2 regions of the Streptomyces sp. NPDC107562 genome follow, and region 2 is predicted to be linked to the other one. Evidence: riboswitches for the same ligand, from Rfam matches in the RefSeq annotation. Region 2 holds a riboswitch; the other holds the start of a gene.
What was found. A riboswitch is a leader RNA that binds a small molecule or an ion and turns the genes downstream of it on or off. The one in region 2 is predicted to bind glycine.

Region 1: it holds a riboswitch for glycine, as region 2 does, so the genes downstream of both, gcvT (glycine cleavage system aminomethyltransferase GcvT) here and gcvP (aminomethyl-transferring glycine dehydrogenase) in region 2, are expected to answer to the same signal.

Annotation. Positions count from the first base shown of each region.
Region 1 covers NZ_JBVKBE010000012.1:23,415-34,233, forward strand. The annotation lists gene ACZ7LV_RS28070 (EF-hand domain-containing protein) at 1-186, shown strand, start outside; gene ACZ7LV_RS28075 (glycoside hydrolase family 25 protein) at 241-798, opposite strand; gene ACZ7LV_RS28080 (L-serine ammonia-lyase) at 866-2,233, opposite strand; gene glyA (serine hydroxymethyltransferase) at 2,309-3,574, opposite strand; gene gcvH (glycine cleavage system protein GcvH) at 3,589-3,966, opposite strand; gene gcvT (glycine cleavage system aminomethyltransferase GcvT) at 4,076-5,194, opposite strand; glycine riboswitch at 5,229-5,344, opposite strand; glycine riboswitch at 5,345-5,444, opposite strand; gene ACZ7LV_RS28100 (AAA family ATPase) at 5,666-6,334, shown strand; gene ACZ7LV_RS28105 (enhanced serine sensitivity protein SseB) at 6,407-7,189, shown strand; gene ACZ7LV_RS28110 (enhanced serine sensitivity protein SseB C-terminal domain-containing protein) at 7,277-8,071, shown strand; gene ACZ7LV_RS28115 (ABC transporter permease) at 8,363-9,361, shown strand; gene ACZ7LV_RS28120 (ABC transporter substrate-binding protein) at 9,429-10,819, shown strand, end outside.
Region 2 covers NZ_JBVKBE010000019.1:3,973-14,791, reverse strand. The annotation lists gene ACZ7LV_RS34895 (APC family permease) at 1-16, shown strand, start outside; gene ACZ7LV_RS34890 (TOBE domain-containing protein) at 102-500, shown strand; gene gcvP (aminomethyl-transferring glycine dehydrogenase) at 572-3,457, opposite strand; glycine riboswitch at 3,632-3,730, opposite strand; gene ACZ7LV_RS34880 (PRC-barrel domain-containing protein) at 3,845-4,216, shown strand; partial or broken gene ACZ7LV_RS34875 (DNA polymerase IV) at 4,138-5,576, opposite strand; gene ACZ7LV_RS34870 (MerR family transcriptional regulator) at 5,641-6,324, opposite strand; gene ACZ7LV_RS34865 (bifunctional nuclease family protein) at 6,586-7,059, opposite strand; gene ftsR (transcriptional regulator FtsR) at 7,331-8,071, opposite strand; gene ACZ7LV_RS34855 (FHA domain-containing protein) at 8,115-9,074, opposite strand; gene ACZ7LV_RS34850 (DUF881 domain-containing protein) at 9,136-10,017, opposite strand; gene ACZ7LV_RS34845 (small basic family protein) at 10,023-10,355, opposite strand; gene ACZ7LV_RS34840 (DUF881 domain-containing protein) at 10,352-10,819, opposite strand, start outside.

The DNA.
Region 1 (10,819 bases), on a different contig from region 2:
CAGTTCGAGCGGATCGACACGGACGGTGACGGCATGATCACCGCCAAGGAGTTCAAGACCGCTCTGGCGCAGGGGGGCGACTGGAACGTCACCGAGGCGGTCGCCGAGGCCATCATCGCCAGCCGCGACCTCGACGGCGACAAGCTCCTGTCGTTCGACGAGTTCTGGGCCCACCTGAACAAGTGACGCGCACCACGAAGGGGCGCCCCTCTCCCTCCCGGGGAGGCGGGCGCCCCTTCGTCAGGCGCTCGTGGCCCACTCCCGCAGGGCGGTCCTGCTCGCGAAGTCGCCCACGTTCGTGTCCACCGGGTCGTCCGTGTACTGGTGGAAGCGCCACTTCGCCTGGATGCGGGGCTTTCCCGCGGCGACGTAGTCCGCTATCCACAGGCCGTCCCCGGCGTAGGACGTGGTGTCGACGTTCAGCCAGTAGTGGCGGTTGCAGTAGAGGATCACCCGGTTGTCCGGGCGCAGTTGCTTCACGGTGCGGATGAAGCGGTCCTTCTCCGCGTTGCTCGCGTGCGTCCCCTCGCCCGTGGTCTCCCAGTCGACGGCGAGGATGTCGCCGGCCCGTTCGGGGGCCTTGCTCACGAAGTACTCGGCCTGGGCGGTGAGGTTGCCCGGCCACAGGAAGTGGTAGAAGCCGACGACCAGGCCGGCGTCGCGGCCGCGCTTGGTCTGGGCGGCCAGTTTGGGGTTGACGTAGGAACTGCCCTCCGTGGCCTTGATGAAGACGAAGGAGAGGCCGTCGGTGTCGTAGGTGCTGGACTGGTAGGAGCTGACGTCGATGCCACGGACCATGGGGACTCCCGAATGTGGCTGTGGGGGACGGGAGTTGATGGTTCCCCTTGGCGGCGCCGGTAAGCCCTCAGCACTCGATGATGTTCACCGCCAGCCCACCCCGGGCCGTCTCCTTGTACTTGACGCTCATGTCGGCGCCGGTGTCCTTCATGGTCTTGATGACCTTGTCCAGGGACACCTTGTGGCTGCCGTCGCCGCGCATCGCCATCCGGGCCGCCGTGACGGCCTTCACCGCGGCCATGCCGTTGCGCTCGATGCAGGGGATCTGGACCAGGCCGCCCACCGGGTCACAGGTGAGGCCGAGGTTGTGCTCCATGCCGATCTCGGCGGCGTTCTCGACCTGTTCGGGGCTGCCGCCCATCACCTCGGCGAGGGCGCCCGCGGCCATCGAGCAGGCGGAGCCCACCTCACCCTGGCAGCCGACCTCGGCGCCGGAGATGGAGGCGTTCTCCTTGAACAGCATGCCGATGGCGCCCGCGGCGAGCAGGAAGCGGACCACGCCCTCCTCGTCCGCGCCGGGAACGAAGTTGATGTAGTAGTGCAGAACCGCCGGGATGATGCCGGCCGCGCCGTTGGTGGGCGCGGTCACGACCCGCCCGCCGGCCGCGTTCTCCTCGTTCACCGCCATCGCGTAGAGCGTGATCCACTCCATCGCGAGGGCCTTCGGGTCGCCCTCGGAGCGCAGCTTGCGCGCGGTGTTGGCCGCGCGGCGGCGCACCTTCAGCCCGCCGGGCAGGATGCCCTCCCGGGTCATGCCGCGCCCTACGCACGCCTGCATGACCTGCCAGATGTCGAGCAGCCCGGCGCGGATCTCCTCCTCGGTGCGCCAGGCGCGCTCGTTCTCCAGCATCAGGGCCGAGATCGACAGACCGGTCTCCCTCGTCAGGCGCAGCAGCTCGTCGCCCGTGCGGAAGGGGTACTTCAGGACCGTGTCGTCCAGCTTGATGCGGTCCGCGCCGACGGCGTCCTCGTCGACGACGAATCCGCCGCCCACCGAGTAGTACGTCTTGGACAGCAGCTCCGCCCCGGAGGCGTCGTAGGCCCACAGGGTCATGCCGTTGGCGTGGTAGGGCAGGGCCTTTCGGCGGTGCAGCTTCAGGTCCGCGTCGAAGTCGAAGGCGACCTCGCGCTCGCCGAGCAGCGTGAGCCGGCCGGCGCTCTTGATCGCCTCCACGCGCTCGTCGGCGGTCTCGACGTCCACCGAGCGCGGCGAGTCGCCCTCGAGGCCCAGCAGCACCGCCTTGGGCGTGCCGTGCCCGTGGCCGGTCGCGCCCAGCGAGCCGTACAGCTCGACGCGCAGCGAGGCCACGGAGTCGAGCAGTTCCTCGCCGCGCAGCCGGCTGGCGAAGATGCGGGCCGCGCGCATGGGGCCGACCGTGTGGGAGCTGGACGGGCCGATGCCGATCGAGAACAGGTCGAAGACCGAGATGGCCACGGTGACTCCTTGGGGCAGGGGGTGGTGCGGTGGGCTCCACGCCGGTGTGGAGCCCACGGGGGTGGAACTACTTCGTCAGGCCGGGTTCAGACCGGGGTACAGCGGGTGCTTGTCGGCGAGGGCCTTGACCCGCGCCTTGAGCGAGGCGGCGTCGTACGAGGGCTTCAGCGCCTCGGCGATCACGTCCGCGACCTCCGTGAAGTCCTCGGCCGTGAAGCCGCGCGTGGCCAGCGCGGGCGTGCCGATGCGCAGCCCGGACGTCACCATCGGCGGGCGCGGGTCGTTCGGGACGGCGTTGCGGTTGACCGTGATGCCGACCTCGTGGAGCCGGTCCTCGGCCTGCTGGCCGTCCAGCTCGGAGTCACGCAGGTCGACCAGGACCAGGTGGACGTCCGTGCCGCCGGACAGCACGTCCACGCCGACCGCCTTGGCGTCGTCCCGCACGAGCCGCTCGGCGAGGATACGCGCGCCCTCCAGGGTACGCCGCTGGCGCTCCTTGAAGTCCTCGGAGGCGGCGACCTTGAAGGCGACCGCCTTCGCGGCGATCACATGCTCCAGCGGGCCACCCTGCTGACCGGGGAAGACCGCGGAGTTGATCTTCTTGGCCAGTTCGGCGGTGGAGAGGATCACACCGCCGCGCGGGCCGCCCAGCGTCTTGTGGGTGGTGGTGGTCACGACATGGGCGTGCGGCACCGGGTTCGGGTGCAGTCCGGCGGCGACGAGGCCGGCGAAGTGGGCCATGTCGACCATGAGGTACGCGCCGACCTCGTCGGCGATCCTGCGGAAGGCGGCGAAGTCGAGCTGCCGGGGGTACGCCGACCAGCCGGCCACGATCAGCTTCGGCTGCTTCTCCTTGGCGAGGCGCTCGACCTCGTCCATGTCGACCAGGCCGTCCTCGCCGACGTGGTAGGCGACCACGTCGTAGAGCTTGCCGGAGAAGTTGATCTTCATGCCGTGGGTCAGGTGCCCGCCGTGCGCGAGGTTCAGGCCCATGATCGTGTCGCCGGGCTTGAGCAGCGCGAACATCGCGGCCGCGTTGGCCTGCGCGCCCGAGTGGGGCTGCACGTTGGCGTGCTCGGCGCCGTAGAGCTCCTTGACGCGGTCGATCGCGATCTGCTCGATCACGTCGACGTGCTCGCAGCCGCCGTAGTAGCGCCGGCCGGGGTAGCCCTCGGCGTACTTGTTGGTCAGGACCGAGCCCTGGGCCTCCATGACCGCGACCGGGGCGAAGTTCTCCGAGGCGATCATTTCGAGGGTGGACTGCTGGCGGTGCAGCTCGGCGTCGACGGCGGCGGCGACGGCCGGGTCGTACTCGTGCAGGGGGGTGTTCAGGACGGACATGTCGCTACGACTCCTCAGCCGGCGGTGTGGGCGGCGTACTCGTCGGCGGAGAGCAGGTCGGCGGGCTCCTGCGCGATCCGCACCTTGAACAGCCAGCCGCCCTCGAAGGGCGCGGAGTTCACCAGCGACGGGTCGTTCACCACGTCCTCGTTGACCTCGGTGATCTCACCGCTCACCGGGGAGTACAGGTCGCTGACCGACTTGGTCGACTCCAGCTCGCCGCAGGTCTCGCCCGCGGTCACCTGGGAGCCCACCTCGGGGAGCTGGGCGTAGACGACGTCACCGAGCGCGTTCGCCGCGAACTCGGTGATGCCGACCGTCGAGACGCCGTCCTCGGCGACCGACAGCCACTCGTGCTCCTTGCTGTAGCGCAGCTGCTGGGGGTTGCTCATGGCGTGGATTCTCCTGTACGCGGGGGAGTGCTGTGGAAAAGGGGGCTGCCGGCACTGCGTGTGAGCAGGCGGAAAGGTGCGCCGGGTCCGGTGGACCCGGTTCCAGTGTCTACTTCTGGCGCTTGTAGAAGGGCAGAGCCACGACCTCGTACGGCTCGTGGGTGCCCCGGATGTCCACGCCGACTCCCGGCGTGCCGGCGGCCGCGTGGGCGGCGTCGACGTAGGCCATCGCGATCGGCTTGCCGAGCGTCGGGGAGGGGGCGCCGGAGGTGACCTCGCCGATCACCTCGCCGCCGGCGACGACCGCGTACCCGGCGCGTGGCACCCGGCGGCCCTCGGCGATCAGGCCGACGAGGACGCGCGGCGGAGCGGCCTCGGCGCGGGCGGCGGCCTCGGTGAGCGCCTCGCGCCCGACGAAGTCGCCCTCCTTCTCGAACTTCACCACCCGGCCGAGCCCGGCGTCGAAGGGGGTCAGCGAGGTGGACAGCTCGTTCCCGTAGAGCGGCATGCCCGCCTCCAGGCGCAGCGTGTCCCGGCAGGACAGGCCGCAGGGGATCAGGCCGACGCCGGCGCCCGCCTCCGTCAGCGCCTCCCACAGGGCGACGGCGTGCTCCGGCTTCACGAACAGCTCGAAGCCGTCCTCGCCGGTGTACCCGGTGCGCGCGATCAGCGCCGGGACGCCCGCGACGGTGCCGGGCAGCCCGGCGTAGTACTTGAGCCCGTCGAGGTCGGCGTCGGTCAGCTGCCGCAGGATGCCGGGGGACTCGGGGCCCTGGACGGCGAGCAGGGCGTAGGCGTCGCGGTCGTCGCGGACGGTGGCGTCGAAGCCCTCCGCGCGCTCGGTGAGGGCGTCCAGCACGATCTGCGCGTTGCCGGCGTTGGCCACGACCAGGTACTCGGTCTCGGCGAGCCGGTAGACGATCAGGTCGTCCAGGATGCCGCCGTCGGCCTGGCAGATCATGGTGTAGCGGGCGCGGCCGACGCCGACGGAGGCGATGTTGCCGACGAGCGCGTGGTTCAGGAGCTGGGCCGCCTGCGGTCCGCCGACCGTGATCTCGCCCATGTGCGAGAGGTCGAACAGCCCGGCCTTCGTGCGCACCGCGAGGTGCTCGTCGCGCTCGGAGCCGTAGCGCAGCGGCATGTCCCAGCCGGCGAAGTCGGTCATGGTCGCGCCCAGCGAGCGATGCACGGCATCGAGCGCGGTACGACGGAGTGCGGTACTGCTCATCGGTCGGTCTCCCAAGGCATGACGGCGAGGTCGTTCCTCCCCATCTGTCATCGGAACCTGAGAGGTTCGCCATGACCGCCCGGGAAGGGGGAACCATGGCTTGCACCTTGGGTGGAGCCACTGAGGCAGCGGCCCGCTTTTCAGATGTGCCTCGCCCGCGCGGTAACGGGGCCTGAGAGATTCAAGGGAGGGACTTGCTCCTTCGGCGTCCCAGTCACAGCGTGCCTGGGAACTCTCCCGCGCGGATTCAAGCGGCCGGTATGCAGTTGGCGGCCACATCATTGCACGCATCGCCGGCGCGCGGCAGGGGGACCTTTCAGAGGGGGCACACAGTGTCCGTGACCGGGCACAGCGTGTTGTAGCAGGCTTGTTGCCGGAAGCGGACGGAATCGCGAGGCGCCCCGCATTACCTTCTCTTTACACTCGACGGGGACGGTGACTCGTGAACCGCCCCAGGGGAGGACGATCACGGTGAACAGGACCACGGCCTACGCGACCACCGCGGGCCTCGCTGTGCCCAAGCAGTCGGCGGCCTCGGCCCGGGAGGCGTGCGGCCCGCTGCCCTTCCCCGTGGTCCGCGACCTGCGCGACCGGGCGGGCCGCAGCCCGCACGCCCTGCTGTTCGGCCCCCGCGACCTCGTCGTGATCACCGGCCTGCCCGGCAGCGGCAAGTCCACCCTCATGCGGCGCGCGGTCCGTGCCCGGCGCATCGACTCCCAGGACACCCGCGACCGCTGGGACGCCCGGACGCCGCACTGGCTGCCCTACGGGGTCTACCGCCCCCTCGTCCGGCTCGCCCACTACGCCGGGCTGCGCCGCGCCCTGCGCTCCGGCGAGGGCGTCGTCGTCCACGACTGCGGCACGCAGGCCTGGGTGCGCGCCTGGCTGGCCCGCGAGGCCCGCCGCCGGGGCGGCACCCTGCATGTGCTGCTGCTCGACGTCAGCGCCGAACAGGCCCTGGCCGGCCAGCGCGAGCGTGGCCGCGGAGTCTCGCGGTACGCGTTCCTGCGGCACCGCCGCGCGGCCGCCCGCCTGCTGCGCCGCTCCGAGCGCGGGGTCCTGCCCCGCGGCTGCGGCGCCGCGATCCTCCTCGACCGCGCGGCGGCGGACACCCTGCGCAGAATCGGCTTCACGGGCTGACACCACGGGCGGCGGGGCGGGCGGGTTAGCCTTTTCAGCCGGTAGCACTGGTACGGAGCAGGCGGTAGGCAGATGGACTTCCCGGGGGACTTTCCGGCGCAGACGCAGCACCCGCATCCGCACGGCGGATGGCCCGGCAACGAGCTGGAGGAGGTGCTCTCGACGTCACTCGGCGTGCCCTCCGCCGGTGGCCGCATCGTCGAGGTGCTCGCCCGCAGCTTCGTCTGGGTGCCGCTGCCGAACGGCGGCGGTCCGGGCAGCGGCTCCCTCGACCTGCCGGGCATGGAGATCGACGGCCAGGCCTATGTTCCGGTCTTCAGCTCCGAGGAACAGTTCCGCCGGGTCGTCGGCGCCCACATGTCCTTCACCGTCGCCCCCGCCGTCGAGTTCGCCCGCGGTCTGCCCCCGCAGGCGGGCATCGTGGTGAACCCCGGCGGCGTGGTCGGCCTCCCGCTGCCGCCCGCGGCCGTCGCCGAACTCGGGCGCGCCGGCCGCACTCTCCCGGACGGTCTCGCGAGCGGCGGCCGGGTCCGCCTCTTCGAGCCGGACTGGCAGGACGACCCGGTCGACTTCCTCTCCGCGGCGTCCGAGGAGTTCGAGGCCGCCGGCGTGATCACCACGGGCCGCCGCTGTCTCGCGGTGATCGAGACGGGGGAACCGGTGATGTTCGTGGGCGTCGAACTCTCCCAGTGGGAGGGGGACCTGCGCGCCGCCCCGCTGGACGCCCTCGGCCGCGCCCTCGGCCGGGTCCCGGTCCGGTGGCCGGTCAACCTGGTGCTGATGGACGTCGCCCAGGACCCGGTGGTCTCGTGGCTGCGGGACAAGGTGCGGCCGTTCTACCGACGAGCCCTGTAAGAGGTCCCCGAGGGGCAGCCGGCCAGGAGCGCGGGCGGGCTTAAGCTAGGGCGCACACGAGGGCGTTGCACGAAGGGGCGGTAACAAGTGAGCGCGAGCGGCACCGCCGCGGCCGGCCAGGTCGAGCACATGCTGCGCCAGGTGACGCCGGGGCGCTACGACGCCTACGAGGCGCTCCTGCGCGCCCTCGCGACCTCCGGCTCCGGCCAGATCTGGATGCTGCTGTGGCACGGCCAGGCCGGCAGCCCCGACGCCCAGTACGGAAACATGGAGGTCGGCGGCCAGAGCTACGCCCCCTGCGTCACCTCCGCCCAGGAGCTCTCGGCGAGCGGCTGGAACCGCTCGTACGAGGTGACCGACGGCCTGGACGTGGCGCGCACGCTCTTCCCGGACCATCACGGACTCTGGCTGAACCCGCACGCCCCGGGCGGCGGCCTCGGCATTCCCTGGCTGGACCTGCGCCGGATCGCCGCCGGCCTCGAACGCCAGCCCGCGGGCCCTCTGCGTCTGTCCGAACCCGGCGTCCAGACTCCGCAGTTCTACGCCCTGCTGTCGCAGAACGCCCACCGTACCCCGGCCGTCCGCTCCCTGCGCCGCGCCTGGGTCCAGCCCGCGCTCGGGGCGCCGTACCTCGCCATCGGTCTCGATGTGTACGACACCTCGCCGCCCGCCGTGGACTCGGTACGCGCGATGATGCAGCAGTCCATCGGCGCGGTTCCGGACGGGCTGCCGGTGTCGACGGTCGCGATGTCCGACGACTTCGACCCGGTGGCGATGTGGATGCGCGCCAACGCCCGGCCGTTCTACGACCGTGAGGCCCACGTCGCCCCCGCCCAGGCCCCGTCCGCCGGCTACGGCTATCCCGGTCCGCGGACCGTCTGAGAATCCGGCCTTTTCCGGTCATCGGCACACACGGGTTCCGGTCATCAACCCTCCGTGTCCGCAGGCCGAATCGGGATGTTCGGATAACGGAATGTGAAGGCCGGTATCACGGTTGCGCATACTTTCTCCGTCAGCTCTGGCGAGTGATCGTGAAGACGTTGAAGACTCCGCTGTCATACAGCACGCGTGCATGCCCACCATCTGGGAACGCCGCGTAGCCGAGAGCGACTCAGGCCGTGAACAACGGCAAGTGAAAGCCGGGTGACCACCGGCGAGAAGGGCATGGCACTTGTGACGGCACCGATCGAGACCACCGGATCGCAGGCCGAGGCCCAGCCGGAGGCTGTGCTGCAGGGTATCGACGCCAAACGGATCGAGGGCCGCTCTCTCGGACAGATCGCCTGGACCCGCTTCAAGCGCGACAAGGTGGCGGTCGCGGGTGGCATCGTTGTCGTACTGCTCATCCTCGTCGCCGCCCTCTCCCGCCCCCTCCAGTCGCTGCTGGGGCTCGACCCCAACGCCTTCAACCAGGACCTGATCGACCCCAACACCACCCTCCCCAAGGGCTCCTTCGGCGGCATGAGCTGGGACCACCCGCTCGGTGTGGAGCCGAAGTTCGGGCGCGACATCCTCGCCCGCATCCTGGAGGGTTCCTGGGTCTCCCTGGTCGTCGCGTTCGGCGCGACGCTGCTCTCCGTGGCCATCGGCACCGTCATGGGCCTGGTCGCCGGCTACTACGGCGGCCGGGTGGACTCGATCGTCAGCCGGCTGATGGACACCTTCCTCGCCTTCCCGCTGCTGCTCTTCGCGATCGCCATCTCGGCGACGCTGCAGGGCGGTGCGTTCGGCCTGGAGGGCCTGCCCCTGCACATCCTTGTGCTGATCTTTGTCATCGGTTTCTTCAACTGGCCGTACATGGGCCGTATCGTCCGAGGTCAGGCCCTTGCGCTGCGCGAGCGTGAGTTCGTCGACGCCTCCAGGGGACTGGGCGCCTCCGGGCCGTACATCCTCTTCAAGGAACTGCTGCCGAACCTCGTCGCGCCGATCATCGTCTACTCGACGCTGCTCATCCCGACCAACATCCTCTTCGAGGCGTCGCTCAGCTTCCTGGGCGTCGGCATCCAGCCGCCGCAGGCCTCCTGGGGCGGCATGCTCAACCAGGCCGTCGACTTCTTCGAGGTCGATCCGCAGTACATGATCGTCCCCGGCCTCGCCATCTTCATCACCGTTCTGGCCTTCAACCTCCTCGGTGACGGCCTCCGGGACGCGCTCGATCCCCGCAGCCGCTGACGTCTGCGGTGGCGGCCGAAGCCGCGTCCAGCTCAAGTGTTCAACTACGAAGGGGAATGCGACCATCATGCGAAGGTCAGCAATGGCCGTTGTCGCGGCCGTCAGCAGCGCCGGGATCCTCCTGGCCGGCTGCAGCAAGGCCGAAGACAACAACGGTGGCGACGGCGGGAACAGCGCCGGTGCCAACGCCGCCACCAAGGAGGTCGTGAACACCTCCACGGAGAAGGGCGGCACGGTCACCTACGCGATGTCCGACGTGCCGGACTCGTTCGACCCCGGCAACACGTACTACGCGTACATGTACAACTTCAGCCGCCTCTACGCGCGTCCTCTGCTGACCTTCAAGCCGGCCCCCGGCGAGAAGGGCAACGAGATCGTGCCCGACCTGGCCGAGTCCAAGGGCCAGTCCTCGGACGGCGGCAAGACCTGGACGTACAAGATCCGCCAGGGCGTGAAGTTCGAGGACGGCACCGAGGTCACCTCGGCCGACGTCAAGTACGCGGTGGAGCGCTCCAACTTCGCCCGTGACGTGCTCTCCCTGGGCCCGAACTACTTCGCCCAGTTCCTGGACGGTGCCGACAAGTACAAGGGCCCGTACAAGGACAAGAGCACGAAGGGCATCTCGTCCATCGAGACGCCGGACAAGTACACGGTCACCTTCAAGCTCAGCCAGCCGTTCGCCGACTTCGACTACCTGGTCACCGCGCCGCAGACCGCGCCGGTGCCGCGGGCGAAGGACACCGGCGTCGACTACACCAAGAAGATCGTCTCCTCCGGCTCTTACAAGTTCGAGAGCTACCAGGAGGGCAAGTCGGTCACCCTGGTGCGCAACCCCGAGTGGGACGCGAAGACCGACCCGCTGCGCAAGCAGTACCCGGACAAGATCGTGGTCAACCTGAAGGTCAACCAGGCCACGATCGACAAGGACCTGATGGCCGGCACCACGACCGTCGACCTCGCGGGCCGTGGCGTGGACACGCAGACCCAGGCCCAGCTGCTCAACAGCAAGGACCAGAAGGCCAACACGGACAACACCTACGGTGGCCGGCTGGTCTACGCGGCGATCAACACCAAGGTCAAGCCGTTCGACAACGTCGAGTGCCGCAAGGCCGTGCAGTACGCCATCGACAAGGTGGCCGTGCAGACCGCGCAGGGTGGCCCGGTCCGTGGTGACGTCGCCACCACGGTGCTGCCGCCGGACGTCATCGGCTACCAGAAGTTCGACGCCTACCCCACCAGCGGGAACAAGGGCGACGCGGCCAAGGCCAAGGAGCACCTGACGGCCTGCAAGCAGCCGAACGGCTTCAAGACCTACATCTCCGCGCGCAGCGACCGCCAGCAGGAGGTCGACGCGGCCACGGCGATCATCGACTCGCTGAAGAAGGTCGGCATCACCGCCGAGATGAAGCAGTACCCGTCCGGTAAGTACTTCACCGACTACGCGGGCGTGCCCGGCTT
Region 2 (10,819 bases):
CGTGCACACCGGCTGAGGCCCGCACCGCCGGCGGTCCCCGCACCGCACCCGCGGCGGGCCCGCACCCACCCCCGGCGATCCCCCGTCCTATCGTGACGGGCATGCACTCCTACACGATCGGCCAGGCCGCCCGGCTCCTCGGCGTGAGCCCCGACACCGCACGCCGCTGGGCGGACGCCGGCCGCGTGGCCACCCTGCGCGACGACAGCGGCCGACGCCTGATCGACGGCAGGGACCTCGCCGCCTTCTCGGTCGAGCTGGCCAGGGCGGGAAGCGGCGGCGAGGAGGAGCCGCCGTACACCTCGGCCCGCAACGCCTTCCCCGGCATCGTGACCGCCATCAAGCTCGGCGACGTCGCCGCCCAGGTCGAGATCCAGGCCGGCCCGCACCGCCTGGTCTCGCTGCTGACCCGGGAGGCGGTCGAGGAGCTGGGCCTGGAGGTCGGCATGGAGGCCACGGCCCGCGTGAAGTCGACAAACGTACACATCGACCGCACCTGACCCGGCCGGCGTCCGGAAGTCCCCGAAAACACGGCGAGGGCCCCACGAAGGAGCCCTCGCCGCCACGGACCTCAGTCCTCGTACGCGTCCAGCGGCGGGCAGGAGCACACCAGGTTCCGGTCACCGAAGGCCTGGTCGATGCGGCGCACCGGCGGCCAGTACTTGTCGGCGACCGACACCCCGGCCGGGAAGACGGCCTCCTCGCGCGTGTAGGCGTGGCTCCACTCGCCGCCCAGCAGGCCGGCGGTGTGCGGAGCGTTGCGCAGCGGGTTGTCGTCGGCCGGCCACTCGCCCGCGCCGACCTTCTCGATCTCGGCGCGAATGGCGATCATCGCCTCGCAGAACCGGTCGATCTCGGTGAGGTCCTCGGACTCGGTCGGTTCGATCATCAGCGTCCCGGCCACCGGGAACGACATCGTCGGCGCGTGGAACCCGTAGTCGATCAGCCGCTTGGCCACGTCGTCGACGCTGACGCCGGTGGCCTTGGCCAGGGGCCGCAGATCGATGATGCACTCGTGCGCGACCAGCCCGCCCGGACCGGTGTACAGCACCGGGTAGTGCGGCTCCAGGCGCTTGGCGATGTAGTTGGCGCTCAGCACGGCCACCTGCGTGGCCCGCTTCAGGCCCTCCCCGCCCATGAGGCGCACATAGGCCCACGAGATCGGCAGGATGCCCGCCGAGCCCCACGGCGCGGCCGAGATCGGCCCGACCCCGGTCTCCGGCCCGGCCTCGGGCTGCAGGGGGTGGTTCGGCAGGAACGGCGCGAGGTGCGAGCGCACGGCCACGGGGCCGACGCCCGGACCGCCGCCGCCGTGCGGGATGCAGAACGTCTTGTGCAGGTTGAGGTGGGACACGTCGCCGCCGAAGTGCCCCGGCTTCGCGAGCCCCACGAGGGCGTTGAGGTTGGCCCCGTCGACGTAGACCTGACCACCCGCGTCGTGCACCTGGGCGCAGATGTCGGCGACGTGCTCCTCGAACACGCCGTGCGTGGACGGGTACGTGATCATGAGCACGGACAGTTCGTCGCGGTACTGCTCGATCTTCGCCCGCAGGTCCTCGACGTCGATCTCGCCGTCCCCGGCGGTCTTCACGACGACGACCTTCATGCCGGCCATGACGGCGCTCGCCGCGTTCGTGCCGTGCGCGGAGGACGGGATCAGGCACACGGTCCGCTGCTCGTCGCCGTTGGCACGGTGGTAGCCGCGCACGGCGAGCAGTCCGGCCAGCTCACCCTGTGAACCGGCGTTGGGCTGCAACGACACCTTGTCGTAGCCGGTGACCTCGGCGAGGCGGTCCTCCAGCTCATGGATGAGCGTCAGGTATCCCGCCGCCTGCTCGGCCGGCGCGAACGGGTGCAGCTGACCGAACTCCGGCCAGGTGACCGGCTCCATCTCCGTGGTCGCGTTGAGCTTCATCGTGCAGGAGCCCAGCGGGATCATGCCGCGGTCGAGCGCGTAGTCGCGGTCGGCGAGCCGGCGCAGGTAGCGCAGCATCGCGGTCTCGGAGCGGTGCTGCTGGAAGACCGGGTGCGTCAGGTACGCGTCGGTGCGCAGCAGCCCGTCGGGCAGCGCGTCCCGCGTGCCGCCGTCCAGGGCCTCGATGTCGCCCTCGACGCCGAACGCGGACCATACGGCGGCCAGCTGGTCCCGCGTGGTGGTCTCGTCGCAGGCCATGGAGACCTGGTCGGCGTCGACGCGCCACAGGTTGACGCCGTTGTCGCGCGCGGCGGCGACGACCTCGGCCGCCCGGCCCGGCACCCGCGCGGTGACGGTGTCGAAGTAGGCGCCGTGCACGATCTCGACGCCGCAGTCGCGAAGGCCCGCGGCGAGGATCGCGGCGTAGCGGTGAGTGCGCCGCGCGATGCTCCGCAGGCCCTCGGGCCCGTGGTAGACGGCGTACATCCCGGCCATCACGGCGAGCAGCACCTGCGCCGTGCAGATGTTGCTGGTGGCCTTCTCGCGCCGGATGTGCTGCTCACGCGTCTGGAGGGCCAGCCGGTAGGCCTTGTTGCCGTCGGCGTCGACGGAGACGCCCACGAGCCGCCCGGGCAGGCTGCGCGCGAACTTCTCCTGCACCGCCATGTAGCCCGCGTGCGGCCCGCCGAAGCCCATCGGCACACCGAACCGCTGCGTGGTGCCGACCGCGATGTCGGCGCCCAGCTCACCCGGCGACTTCAGCAGCGTCAGCGCCAGCAGGTCCGCGGCGACGGTGACGAGCGCGCCCAGCTCGTGCGCCTGGTCGACGACCGCCTTGATGTCGCGCACGGCGCCGGAGGCACCCGGGTACTGGATCAGCACGCCGTTGATCTCGCGCTCAGCGACCTCGGCCGGAATGCCGTCGGCGAGGTCGGCCACGACCACCTCGACCCCGGTCGGCTCGGCGCGTCCCTGGATCACGGCGATGGTCTGCGGCAGCGCGTCCGCGTCGACCAGGAAGAGGCCCTTCTTGTTCTTGCCCATACGCCGGGAGAGCGCCATGGCCTCGGCCGCGGCCGTGCCCTCGTCGAGCAGCGAGGCGCCGGAGGTCGGCAGCCCGGTGAGGTCGGCGACCACGGTCTGGAAGTTCAGCAGCGCCTCCAGCCGGCCCTGCGAGATCTCCGGCTGGTACGGCGTGTACGCGGTGTACCAGGCCGGGTTCTCCATGACGTTGCGCATCACGACCGGCGGGGTGAACGTCCCGTAGTAGCCGAGCCCGATCATGGAACCCAGCACCTGGTTGCGGTCCGCGAGGGAGCGCAGCTCCCGCAGCACCTCGGCCTCGGTCCGCGCGCCCGGCAGGTCCAGGGAGTCGGCGTTCTTGATCACATCCGGTACCGCGGCGGCGGTGAGCTCGTCGAGCGAGCCGTAGCCGACCTGCGCGAGCATCTTGGCCCGCGCCTCCTGGTCGGGCCCGATGTGGCGCTGCTCGAAGGGGATGCCCTGTTCGAGCTCGGAGAGCGGAATGCGCTGGGCGGTCATTGCGGAGGCCTCCTGGTCTGACGCGACCTTCGAGGGACACCCCGGCACGGGTGCCCCGACGGCCTCCCCCTCTGTCATCTCAACCTGAGAGCTTCACCGGCCGCCACAGGACGTCCGGCTTGCACCGTCGGTGAGAGCGGGAGCCGTGACACCCGCTCTGCTTTCCAGAGTGACCTCGTCCGTGCGGTACGTGGGCCTGAGAGATTCCGGGGAGGATTTGCTCCTTCGGCGCCCCCGGTGGTGATCTCCGGAGGACTCTCCCGCACGGGGTCAGCAGCCGCTTGCCAGCGTACCAGCGAGGGCAACGCCCGGGCGTTCGAGTGGCCGCGTTCCGCAATGTGCTCTTTTGTAGTGCTTACGGATGAGGTGCGAGCGAGTGGAGGGCCCGTGCAGACCGACATCGATCCGCGCAACCTGATCGGACGCAAGGCATTCGACCGACACGGCAGCAAGATCGGCACCATCGACGAGGTGTACCTCGACGACGCGACCGGCGTACCGGAGTGGGCGGCCATACGGACCGGCCTGTTCAGCAGGGACGCCTTCGTGCCGCTGGAACCGAGCGAGCTGATCGACGGCACGCTGCACGTCCCCTTCGAGCGCGCCCTGATCAAGGACGCCCCCGACTTCGGCGTCGGCCGCCACCTCTCCCCTGAGCAGGAACTCCAGCTCTACCACCACTACGGACTCGACGTGGCCGCTCCCCCGGCGCTCCCGGACCGCGACTTCGGCAAGCTGGCGGGCTCCGACGAGACATGACCCGCGGGGCTCAGCCCTGGAGCTCGGGTCTTCGCGCCACCAACGGCAGCGGATCCGCCGGCTCCAGCGCCGGATCGTCGACCCGGAAGGTCCGCACCCGCCCGGGCTCCGACTCGGGTGTCTCGAACCGCACGGTCACTCTCCCCAGCCCGCTGCCCTGCACCCATCCGTGCCCGTGCTCGGCGTGCCGGACGTCGTGCCCGGCCGCCCAGCGGCGCTCGACGGGCCCGGCCTCCGGCCGCTCGGGCTCCTCCGCGACGTCCTCCACCGCCCCCTCCTCCCGCTCCCCCGCCGCCTGCGCGAACAGGTCCTCCTGCGTGTAGTCGGCGAGCCCGCTGACCCCGACCCCCAGCAGCCGCACACCCCCGGTCGTGTCCACGGAGTCCAGCAGCCGGGCCGCCGCCTCCCGCACCACCGCCGGGTCGTCCGTCGGCCCCCGCAGCGTCTCCGACCGGGTCAGCGTCGAGAAGTCGTACCGCCGCACCTTCAGGACGATCGTCCGCCCCGAGAGCCCGGCCCCGCGCAGCCGCCGCACACACCGGTCCGCGAGCCGCTGCACCTCCAGCCCTACCCGGACCCGGTCGTGGATGTCCACGTCGTAGGTGTCCTCCACCGACACGGACTTCGCCTCCCGCTCGGCGACCACCGGCCGGTCGTCACGGGCCAGCGCCATGGCGTACAGCGCGTGTCCGTGCGCCTTGCCCAGCAGCCGTACGAGCTCGTCCTCGCCCGCCTCGGCGATCTCCCCGACGGTGGTGATCCCGGCCCGGCGCAGATGGTCGCCCGTCGCGGGGCCCACGCCCGGCAGCGTCCGCACCGACATCGGCTCCAGCAGCTCCCGCTCCGTGCCCGGCTCGATCAGCACCAGACCGTCCGGCTTGGCCTCCTCGGAAGCGATCTTCGCGAGCATCTTGGAGGCGGCGAGCCCGACGGACCCGGTGAGGTTGGTGACGGCCCGTATGTCGGCCCTCAGCCGCACGCCGGCCAGCCGCGCCGACTCCCGGTCCCACGCCGCCCCACCGGCCTCCAGATCGACGAACGCCTCGTCCAGGCTGAGCGGCTCCACCAGCGGCGACAGCGCCCGCAGCAGGCCCATCACCTGCTCGCTGATCGTCCGGTACAACCCGAAGCGGGGCACCAGACAGGCGGCGTTCGGCGCGAGCCGGCGCGCCTGCCCCATGGGCATCGCGGAATGCACCCCGAACACCCGGGCCTCGTACGAGCAGGTCGCCACCACCCCGCGCGGCCCGAGCCCACCCACGATCACGGCCTTCCCGCGCAGGCTCGGCTTGGACGCCTGCTCCACCGAGGCGAAGAAGGCATCCATGTCGAGATGCAGGATCGTGGGCGCGGTTCTCACATGTCCGATGCTGCCTCACGCCACTGACAACGCCGCCGCGGCAACGAGCCGGATCCGGGGCGCCTCAGACGGCCCGGTTGCGCCGGCGCGCAAGTTCGTCCGCCGGGTTGTGCCCGACGAGGGTCTCACCGGTGTCGATGCGCTCTCCGTGCAGCTGCGACAGGGCGCCCTCCACGTCCCGCCAGACCACACCGACCGCGATCCCGAAGACCCCCTGGCCGCCCTGGAGCAGCGCATGGACCTCGTCGGGCGAGGTGCACTCGTAGACCGTGGCGCCGTCGCTCATCAGCGTCATCCGCTCAAGATCCCGGAAGCCGCGCTCGCGCAGATGCTGAACGGTGGTGCGGATGTTCTGCAGCGACACCCCGGTGTCGAGGAACCTCTTGACGATCTTCAGGACGACGACGTCGCGAAAGCTGTACAGCCGCTGCGTACCGGACCCGTGGGCCGGCCGCACGCTCGGCTCGACCAGACCCGTCCGGGCCCAGTAGTCCAACTGGCGGTACGTGATGCCGGCGGCCGCGCAGGCCGTCGGACCGCGATAGCCGATCTCCTCGGACGCCATGGGCGCCGCCCCTCCGCCGCCGGGAACGGCCATTGGTCGCTGCGGAGCGTGATCAGTCGCCCTGCCGTGCGGAGGGTACCCCCCACTCGGGCGAAACCGAGAGCTCGGGGGAGGGTACGGACCGCTCTCCCCGAAACCGCGTCCGGGGGCACCCCCAGCCGTACCGTCGCCGCTGCTTCTCACGCCGACCTCCGTCCTTGACCTGCCTTCTCGACGGTAGGCAGTCACCAAGGGTGCGTCAACGATCGCCACACTCGGCACGCCGAGTGATAATCACCCTAAGAGTGGTTTCCCGCACCCCATCGCGGGGAAAGGCTAGCCGAATGCCATGACGGGAATCCGCATGACGCTCTCACTCGCCGCTGGCACGTGCCGGGCCTCGGAGCGCGTTCCGGGCACACACCAGCCCGCCGCGGACCCCTGGTCCGCGCGGGCCGCCGCCGTTCACTGGCTGCTGCTGCCGAAGTCCTCCGGCGAGATCTGGTCGAGGAACTCCCGGAACTTCTCCACCTCGTCCTCCTGCTCGTCGGGGATCGCGATGCCGGCGTCGTCGAGCACCCCGTCACTGCCGTAGATCGGCGTTCCGGTGCGCAGGGCGAGCGCTATGGCATCGGACGGGCGGGCGCTCACCTCGACGCCGCTGGCGAAGACCAGCTCGGCGTAGAAGACGCCTTCACGCAGGTCCGTGATGCGTACTTCGGTGAGCTCCTGGCCGACGGCCTCCAGCACGTCCTTGAACAGGTCGTGGGTCAGCGGTCGCGCGGGGGCCATGCCCTGCTGGGCGAAGGCGATCGCCGTCGCCTCCCCCGGCCCGATCCAGATGGGGAGGTAACGGTCGCCTCCCACTTCGCGCAGGAGCACGATCGGTTGGTTGGAGGGCATTTCGACCCGGACACCTACGACATCGAGCTCGTTCACACAGCAACCCTAGGCCGTGCCCGGGACGTTTGGGTAGTCGGGCCGTCATCGCCCACGCGATCCGGCCGCCGCCCCCCGAGACGCGGGCGATGCGGCGCTCGCCCTCAGGAGCGCCTTCCCAGATGTGCCCCTACGGACATCGTCAACCTGCCCTCACGGGCCGCGACGCCCGCTCGGCCGCCGCCGGACGGCCCACGCCTGTCCTGGCCTGATCCGGCCTGGAGTGGCCTGCGGTGCCCCATATCGGCGCGCCCCTATGCCCCCGCAGGGCTCAGGGCCGCACCCCGAGTGCACTCCGCACCAGGGCGGCGTGCAATTTCACCGTGAGCCCGGCCAGCTCCTTCGCCCGTGCCTCCGCATGGGCCCTCGTCTGCGGGTTACGGTGCCGCTTCAGCGGAGCCACCACCTGGTCCACGAGCCCCGCCTCACGATCGGCCGCGGCCTTCATCGCGCGCAGGTGCCGCGGCTCGATCCCGGATCGCCCCAGTTCGACGACGAGAGCCGCCACGGTGACCGCCTCGGCGTCGTACACACCTTCCGCCACCGGGGTGAGCAGCCCGTACGACTCCCACTCGGCGAGCTCCCGCTCACCGATCCCGGCCGTCTCGAGCAACTCCGCCCGTGCGATCCGGGCCGCGGTGGGTTCGTCGGACACCTCGTCGGCGAGCACGGCCTCGCCGTCACGCTGCCGGCCCAACGCCGGCAGCCGGACCTGCTCGCCGCGCCCCATCGCGTCGAGATGCTCACGGATCACCTTGAGCGGCAGATAGTGGTCCCGCTGCATCCTCAGCACATGCCCGAGCCGCTCGACGTCCCCCGGGCTGAACTTCCGGTACCCCGACGGCGTCCGCTGCGGCTCGATGAGCCCCTCCGACTCCAGGAACCTGATCTTGGAGATCGTGACCTCGGGGAACTCCTCGCGCAGCACGTTCAGCACCGTGCCGATACTCATCAGCCCGCTGTCCGTGGCGGCGGCACCGTAGCCGGAGCCGCCGCTCGGTGTGTGACGCATGGAACTTCCCTCGGAGTTTCTCCGGACGGACTCCGGAGGAGGGTCAGATGGCCTGCCTGCTCGCGTAGAAGACGAGCCGGTACTTGCCGATCTGCACCTCGTCACCGTTCGACAGGGCTACCTGGTCGATCCGCTCCCGGTTGACGTACGTGCCGTTCAGGCTGCCGACGTCGGCCACCGTGAACGAACCGTCCGGGACGCGACGGAACTCCACGTGCCGACGCGAGACCGTCACGTCGTCCAGGAAGATGTCGCTCTGCGGGTGCCGCCCGGCCGTGGTCAGATCGCTGTCCAGCAGGAAGCGGCTGCCCGAGTTCGGACCCCGGCGCACCACCAGCAGGGCGGAGCCCAGGGGAAGCGCGTCCACCGCGGCCTGCGCCTCGGGAGACAGCGTCGGCATCTGCGTCTGCCCGGTGACCTCGGCGTCGTACGCCTCGAGACCGCTGATGGAGATCGTGGAGGTCGTCTCGGACGGACGCTCGGGCGTCACTCCCGGCCGCAACGGCGCGCCGCAGTGGGAACAGAAGCGACTGCTCTCCGCGTTGCGGTTGCCGCACCTCGTACAAACCAGGGCCGACATGGACGGATCCTCCTGCCGCGGCTGCCCCGCTGGGGCGTGGGACGCGTACGGGTCGGTGGAAAACCCTCCACCCGCACTTGAGGTCGACGGTTGCCCGAAACCTATGCCGCCTGCCTGGGCAGGGTCAACCGACGGCGCGCCCTGACCACCGGAAATGTCACCACCCGGACCAGCGACCTGGTCCCGGAACAGTGGGCGCTGGCCCTCCGCGTCAGGCTGTGCGCGATGCCGAGCGGTCGCGTTGTCGCGACCCTCTCGCGCGCTCTTGCCGAACAACTTCGCAAACAACTTCACGGGCGATTCCCCTTGACCGAAACAGACCCGCCCGTGGGGCAGGACGAACCCTGATTGCACATACTGGCCGACCCGGACATCCTCACAACGTCCGTATCCACCAGACAGTTTCCACCACGCACCACCCAATCGGTGCGGCGACCCCCCGCAACCTCATGCCCTCCCCGGACGTCCCCCATGCACCACCGGTTCACTGGGAGGACGACCGAGCGTAGTCAGGTCGCTCCACCGCCCGCAAGGCGTCGACGACGATCTTGTCCGACCGCTCGACAGTCACGGTGGCCTGCTCCTTCTCCAGCGTCTGCACCACGCCTCCTGGGATGTTGAGCGCCGGTTCGAGGTCCTGCGGCTTGCCGATGACCTTGAAACGATAGGGAGCGTTGATCTTGTTCCCGTCGACGCTCACACTTTCCCCGGAGTCCGTCAGGTAGGTGCTGGCGACGACCCGTACACCGTTCACCTGGATCGCCTCGGCGCCGGCCGCGCGCAGCTCCTGGATCGCGTCGAGCAGCATGTCCGACTCGACCGTCCCCTTCGTGTCGTCGATGGTCATCGTGATGCCGGGTCCCTGTGCCGCCACCGTGCCCGCCAGCACACCGAGTTGCCTTTCCTTCTCGATCGTCTGCCGCCGGGCCTCCTCGGCCTGGTTCGAGCTGTTCTCCAGCTCGTCCCGCTGGTTCTCGAGACCCTGCTTCTCGTCCTCAAGACGCTGAGTTCGGTCGTCCAGTTCATCGAGGATCCGCACGAGATCCTCCTGCCGGGCGCCGCGCAGGGCGCTGTCGCCGTCGCTGTTCGAGGCGACCTGCACCGCGAGGCCGAAGCCGAGGCCGAACAGCAGCAGGGCCACGATGAGTTGGGCGCGGGTGATCCGCGGCGGCCACAGTCCGTCGACGAGCCGCTGGCGCCCCGTGATCTCGGACCGCGCCTCCTCCCCGGCGGGGACCGGCGGTGACGTCACGTCGTCCGCCGCCGTGGGCTCGGCCGGCACCTCCTGGGGCAGCTCCTTGCGCAGCCGGCTCCCGCCCGTCGTCCCTGAGGTCATCTCGCCGGTCCTGTCGTCCTGGTCGCTCATCGGCCTCACGCCCGGAAGACGTGCCGGCGGATCGCCGCGGCGTTGGAGAAGATCCGGATACCGAGGACGACCACGACGCCCGTGGAGAGCTGGGCGCCGACGCCCAACTTGTCGCCCAGGAAGACGATCAACGCGGCGACGACCACGTTCGACAGGAACGAGACCACGAAGACCTTGTCGTCGAAGATGCCGTCGAGCATGGCCCGCAGGCCACCGAAGACGGCGTCCAGGGCCGCCACCACGGCGATCGGCAGATAAGGCTCGACCACCGCCGGAACCTCGGGCCGGACCAACAATCCGGCCACGACTCCCACGACGAGGCCCAGTACGGCGATCACGATGTGCCTTCCTCAGTACTCTGCTGTGCTGACTCGGTTATCGGCTGTGCTGTGCGGACGATCACACTCGGCGCGGCGGGCAGCCGCAGCTCCCCCTCCGTGGAGATGCTCGTCCGGATGCCGAAGCTCTCCTGCAGGGCATGCAGGTAGAGCCCGTCCGCGCTGTTCTGGAACTTCGTGCTCAGCTCCGCGCCGTCCCCCACCGCGAGCACCGTGTACGGCGGCACCAGCGGCCGGTTGTCGACCAGTATCGCGTCACCCGCGGCCCTGATCGCCGACAGCGCCGTCAGTCGCTGTCCATTGATCGAGACGGCCTCGGCACCCGACTCCCACAGCCCGTTCACCACGCGCTGCATGTCACGGTCACGCACCCGGCCCGTGTCGGAGAAGCCCGTGGTCCCGCGGGGGTCGCTGTCGCCGCCGGCGGTGGCCTCCTTGGCGTCGTTCACGACCAACTTCACGCC